Linked DNA regions of Cellulosilyticum sp. I15G10I2. The protein of the gene in region 2 interacts with the protein of the main gene of each other region in a pairwise test. Links are inferred from orthologs where the notes say so. Each region holds a gene or a part of one and is shown on either strand. Other genes may lie near its edges. The genes, in order: ftsZ and rlmN.

Region 1 (3,294 bases), 650 kb from region 2 along the record:
TTATCATTAAAAATATTATTGAATGATATAGCAACAATACATTTATCAACACTCTTCTTAAAATGATTTTTGTAAATATTAACTTGATCAACTTCAATTCCTAAAAGTATTCCCAACTTACATCCAACACTATTAAAAGGAATGATATATGAGGGCATAAAGTCGCTAGAATATGCAAGCTCCAAAACATTGTTTTTATATTTGCTTAATACGAGTATTTGCTTATCTGTAAATAGTTCTTTAAGCGCATCGTAAGTTACAACAATAACCGGTTTATGACCTATAGGTGTATAGAGACAATTACCCGTATCCAAAATAGATTTAATCCATACCTCTTTATCAGTATTCTTAATTTTTATGTCATATTCAAATAAAGGAAGTATCATTCTTTTTCTAATTTTATTAAAAGAGATATAAATAATAAGTGTTATACCTAAAGCAATGATTATAAGCCAAAAAATGCTTATTGTATGAATAGGTGTTTTATCTTTAACCATAAACCACGTTGTAAACGTTGCGCCGCCTATAGTACACGCTACACCCATACAAACTAAGTAGATTTTTGCAAATTCTTTAAGATGGCGCGGCCTATAAAGATATAGTATTGATAATGTAGGTACAAATAAAGCATATAAAACATAGGGTATACTTTGTAAAATCGGTACACATACAAGCATGCAATAGATCAATGCCGCTATGATGCTGGCTATAAATATTCTAACCTTTCCAATAGACTTATTAAGTATCATAGTCGCTGTATAAAATACCATCATATCCATAACTATATTAATTAAAAACAGTATGTCAATATAAACAACATACACATGATCACCTCAAGTATCATTTAATTTGCTGAACAGTTATATTGTAAAGCAATTAATTTACAAATTTTGTAAAATTTATAGAGTAGTTAAAAAAAAAGATACGACAATATCGTATCTTTTTCTTATTCTATCTATTCCTTCTTAGAAATTGTGGTATTTCTACTTGAATATCTTTGATAGGTGTGAATTTCTCTTCTTTAAAAGTATTAGCTGGCCTTTGTGGTTTAGCCTGTGTTTCCACTTTAAGCTTCTGTACTGGTTCAAAACTATGCATATTCACGTCTGCATTTTGAAAATCTGTAGCAATGACAGTAATAATAATTTCATCTCCTAAATCATCATTAATAGATGTTCCAAAAATGATCTCTGCATCTGGATCAACTGCCTCTCTTATCAGGCTCATTCCCACGTTGGCTTCCATAAGCCCAAGTGTTTCTCCTCCGCACATATTAACTAGAACACATCTCGCACCATCAATACTCGTATCTAATAATGGACTGCTGATTGCATATTTAACAGCTTCTTCAGCACGATTTTCACCCGTTGCCTTACCAATTCCCATATGCGCAACGCCTTTACAGTTCATAATTGTTCTTACATCTGCAAAATCCAGATTAATAATCCCAGGATTTGATATTAAATCTGTTATACCTTGGACTCCTTGCTGTAGAATATCGTCTGCTTTAGTAAATGCATCTACCATTGTTGTCTTTTTATCTATGACTTGTAAAATTTTATCATTAGGAATTACAACTAACGTATCAACACTTTGTTTAAGTTCAGCTATTCCTTTTTCAGCATTAATCATTCTTTTTCTGCCTTCAAAGCTAAAAGGTTTTGTAACTACACCCACTGTAAGAATGCCTTGATCTTTAGCAATACTTGCAATAACCGGCGCAGCCCCAGTACCTGTTCCTCCGCCCATACCAGCTGTTATAAACAGCATATCAGCCCCTTTAATAGCTTGTACGATCTCTTCCCTGCTTTCTTCTGCGGACTTAGTGCCTATTTCCGGATTTGCTCCAGCCCCTAAACCTCTCGTAATTTTTTCACCAATTTGTATTTTAGTTGGTGCTCCTGATCTTGCCAAAGCTTGATGATCAGTATTTACAGTAATAAATTCAACTCCAGCAAGTCCCTTTTCAATCATTCTGTCAACAGCATTATTTCCTCCGCCGCCAACGCCTATGACTTTTATTTGAGCGCCTTGTAATTCATTTTCCCATATTTCAAGCAAAATAAACTCCCCCTTCATCAGAAGTATCATCATATTTTAATTTATAATCATTATCTTTTATGTAATAGGACTAAGTATAGCCTGTCCATTTTTTATATTGGATAAATCTAAAACTCCCATGTCATACACTTCATGTGTTTGAATAAGCCACTGGAGTTTTTTGTCAAAATCCCCTATATTCCCAATTATAACATCTAAATTATCAACATACAAGTGAATTTGTTCAAGGTTATAAATGTCAATAATCTTAACTTTTTTTTCATAATTATATTTTTTCAAGCTGCGTATAATCTGCAAACTACATAGTAAGTAATCTTCGTTTTGAATAGGCAAAGCTTCCCCTACCTTATATTCACTAAAATCCAGTCCTTTAATAATAGGAAGTGAAACCTCCTTTTTATTTGTCTGTTCTATAACTTGTCCTTGCTCATCTAGGCAAAGATATGTCCCCATAAAAGGAACATACCCTAAAGGTTCTCTTTCTAATATTTTAATGCTGATATGACTTGGAAAAACATATTTTACTGCCACTTCTTTAATATAGGGCAGTTTTAATAAGTTGTTTTTAACTTCCTCAAATGATATATTAAGAATATGTTTATCTTTTATCTCACATAAATTGACTATTTCTTCATCTGTGTACCAATTATTACCTTCAACTTCAATACTTGTTATATTCCAAATAGGAAGTGTTAAAATAATACTTATTAATACGACAAACATTATGCCCATATATACTTTTTTCTTTAGTGAATTTCTATTATATTTGTTCAAATATAACTATTCCTCCTCTTGTATAGATGCTCCAATACTTCTTAAATCCAAAGCAATGTTTTGGTAACCTCTTTTTATATGGTGAATATTTTCTACCACTGTTATGCCTTGTGCACCTAGTCCAGCTAATACCAAGGCCGCTCCGCCCCTAAGATCTTCTGCGTATACGCTTGTTCCCATTAGAAAAGGCGTCGGCTTTATAATAGCTATTCTGCCTTCTATATTGATATTTGCGCCCATTCGCATAAGTTCATATGCAGGCTTAAATCTCGCTTCAAACAAATTTTCTTTAATAATACTCATCTCATTACACGTGCATAAAAGCGCCATCATCTGAGACTGCATATCTGTTGGATATCCCGGATATGGTTCTGTAATAATATTAACGCCTTTCAACTTTTCAGGTGCAATCAATGTGACTTGATCAATCTCTTCAATAATCGTACATCCTACTTCTTC
Region 2 (3,315 bases):
AATAATGCACTGAACCGATGGCATTACCCGTTGCCACAACAGTAGAAGAATCAACGGCTTTAGCAATACCAAAATCAGTAACTTTTAAAACATTATCATGAGTTACTAATATATTTTGAGGTTTAATATCTCTATGAATAATCTTTTTTCTATGGGCATGTCTTAGTGCTGATACAATTTGTACACCAAACTCTAACACCATTTTAGAGTCAAATGGTCCCTCTTCGGCAATCAGATCTTTTAAAGTCTTACCTTCCACATATTCCATTACAATATAATGCAGGTCTTGATCACTCCCTACATCATAAATACCTACAATATTAGGATGCGAAAGACTCGCTGCTGCTAAGGCTTCTTTTCTAAATTTAGCTACAAATTCCTCATCTGTAACAAACTCTTCGCGAAGCACTTTAATGGCTACAAATCTTTGCAATCTATTGCACTTTGCTTTATAAACGATAGACATACCACCTGCGCCTATCTTTTCAATAACTTCATAGCGATCCCCTAGTATCGTTCCTGGTGTTATCATCATTTGTTCACCTCGTATTTCTTTGCAATTACAACTGCTATATTATCTAATCCGCCTTGTTCATTTGCTTCTTGTATTAATGTATCTACTATCTTTTCTAAATCTTCTTCATGATCATATACAATCTTGTGTATAACAGAATCCGTAATCATAGATGTGAGGCCGTCTGAACATAATATGATATACTCTACTTTACCCATATCATACATCAAAGTATCTATCTTTACTTTTTCATATGTACCAACCGCCCGCGTAATAATGTGCCTTTGTGGATGCTCTTTAAGTTCAATTTCTGAAATATAACCCTGTGTAAGCATTTCCTGAACCAACGAGTGATCAGTAGTTGCTTGAAAAATACTATTACGATTGATAAGATACAAACGCGTATCACCCACATGGGCTAAATATAAAATATCCTCAATGACAGTTGCCACAGTAAAGGTGGTACCCATGCCTTTATAGCTCTCATCATGCATTGCCTGTTCGTAAATCATATGGTTAGCATGCAAAATGCCCATTTTAATAAGTCTTATAATATCTTCTCTTGTTTTAATATCCAGTGTATCATGTGTCTCAACATAGCTGCAAAAAGATTCAATAGCTAGTTTGCTCGCTGTTCCACCAGCTTTATGCCCACCCATGCCATCTGCCACAATGTATAGATTAGGTAGAATGCCTACAGGCTTATCTGAAACAAATAAAGCATCTTCATTTTTTTTTCTTTTCTTGCCAATATCTACTTTGCCAATAGCTATCACGCTATTCACCTCGCTCTTTAATATACCTGTTACGTAGTTGTCCACAGGCCGCATCAATATCTGACCCAAGCTTTCTGCGCAAGGTAGTTTGTATACCATATGCACTTAATAATTTCATAAATTTCTCTATACTTGAAACATGGCTGCTTTTATACGTCCTCTCTTCTACCTGATTAACAGGTATGAGATTAACATGGCATAAAAGACCGCTTAAAAGCTTGCCTAATTCTCTGGCATCTTCTTCTGTATCATTCTCTCCCTCTATAAGTGCATACTCAAAAGTAATTCTTCTGCTTGTTTTTTCTGTATAATATCTGCAAGCCTTTAGTATATCAGCTATTAAATATTTGTGTGCTATAGGCATGATCCTTTTTCTTTTTTCATCTGTAGGTGCATGGAGTGATACAGCTAAAGTAACTTGCATCATCATATCCGCAAGTTCATAAATAGCCGGTACAAGTCCGCAAGTAGACAATGTAATGTGTCTTTGCCCAATATTCTGTCCAAGCTTACTATTAATCAGCTGAATAAATTGCATCGTAATATCAAGCTTTTCTAACGGCTCACCACTTCCCATTATAACAATGTTAGAAATACGCTCTTTGATGTCTTCCTGTACTTTATAAATCTGTGCCAGCATTTCTCCCGCTGAAAGATTTCTAACAAGTCCGCCTATAGTCGACGCGCAAAACTTACATCCCATTCTGCATCCTACTTGAGATGAGATACATATAGAATTCCCATGTTTATATCGCATCAAAACACCTTCTATTATATGTGAATCTTGGAGTTCAAACAAGTATTTTATGGTTCCGTCTAATTGAGAAGTATATTTTTTTGCTATTTTCATCTGAATGATAGGATAATCCTGCTTTAACTTTTCTCTAAGACCATGGGGAATGTTGGTCATTTCATCGTAATCCCATATCATCTTTTTATGAAGCCACTCAAAAAGCTGCTTAGCTCTAAAGGCACTTTCTCCATAAGTTTTCATAAGCTCTTGCAGCGTCGTTAAATCTTTGCTTGTAATATCGTTCATAGATTATATCCTCTTTTTCTTAAAGGCTGCTATAAAAAACCCATCTGTGTCTGCTACAAAAGGTAAAATTTGAACCATGCCTTGATTCTTGATATAAGCATGCAGTTCTTTAGGTATAGTATCTGCTATATCGTATAATTCTAAACCTAATTCATCTGCAATATAGGAGGCCATCTCTTCATTTTCCGGCTTTGAAAGGGTACAAGTACTATAAACTAAAACCCCTCCTTCTTTAACATACTTTACAGCATGATTAACCAATGCCTTTTGCAGCTGAACAATTCCCTTTAAATCCTGAAGACTCTTGCTATAGCGTATATCAGGCTTTCGCTTCATAATACCAAGACCCGAACAGGGCGCATCTAAAAGCACACGGTCAAATGCCCCTATCCATTCTTTACGAAATAGTGTCCCATCTTGAAGTACGGGTTTAATAATATCTACGCCCATTCTTTTTGCATTTTTTTCAATAAGCTCAAGCTTATGAGCGTGGACGTCTGCACTTATGATTTCGCCTTTGTTTTGCATAAGTTCTGCCATATGAATAGATTTACCGCCCGGTGCACTGCACATATCTAAAATATGCTCACCTGGTTTTGGTCTGACTACTTTAGCAACTAACATCGCACTTTCATCTTGCACCGTCCACATCCCTTCTTTAAACGAAGAAAGATTTTGCAAATTATCTACCTGTTTAATATACAAAGCTTCATCTAATAAATTGCCTGGTTCAAATAAAATGTTTTCTTGATTTAAAATTTCCATAACTTCTTTTTTTGATGTACATAATGTGTTAATACGAATACATACTCGGGCTCTCTCATTAAGTGCACTGCAGATCTTTTCAACTAAGTCTTCCGGATATACCGCTAACCATTCTTTTATAATCCAATCGGGTATCGCATAAATAATGCTTAGATAACCTGTTAAATCTTTATTTTTATCAGGATAAGCTATTTTTTCTTTATTTCTATCTATCTCACGCA

Evidence for each region.
Region 1: the proteins of rlmN (region 2) and ftsZ interact in binary tests that used the Escherichia coli proteins (3 or more experiments, as listed by UniProt). The link is inferred for Cellulosilyticum sp. I15G10I2 from one-to-one orthologs.

What each region holds. Positions count from the first base shown.
Region 1 is NZ_FMMP01000006.1:565,303-568,596, reverse strand. The notes cover bases 7-2,957. They hold ftsZ (cell division protein FtsZ), read right to left. Parts: upstream 2,062-2,957; coding sequence 952-2,061; downstream 7-951. Other genes in these bases: murA (UDP-N-acetylglucosamine 1-carboxyvinyltransferase), read right to left, coding at 2,842-2,957; BN3326_RS02655 (cell division protein FtsQ/DivIB), read right to left, coding at 2,119-2,835; BN3326_RS02665 (sigma-E processing peptidase SpoIIGA), read right to left, coding at 7-824. In the rest of the region: more of BN3326_RS02665, read right to left, coding at 1-6; more of murA, read right to left, coding at 2,958-3,294. UniProt on the Escherichia coli protein: Essential cell division protein that forms a contractile ring structure (Z ring) at the future cell division site. The regulation of the ring assembly controls the timing and the location of cell division.
Region 2 is NZ_FMMP01000006.1:1,216,417-1,219,731, forward strand. Bases 311-3,282 are described here. They hold rlmN (dual-specificity RNA methyltransferase RlmN), read right to left. Parts: upstream 2,330-3,282; coding sequence 1,292-2,329; downstream 311-1,291. Other genes in these bases: pknB (Stk1 family PASTA domain-containing Ser/Thr kinase), read right to left, coding at 311-535; BN3326_RS05910 (Stp1/IreP family PP2C-type Ser/Thr phosphatase), read right to left, coding at 532-1,299; rsmB (16S rRNA (cytosine(967)-C(5))-methyltransferase RsmB), read right to left, coding at 2,333-3,282. In the rest of the region: more of pknB, read right to left, coding at 1-310; more of rsmB, read right to left, coding at 3,283-3,315.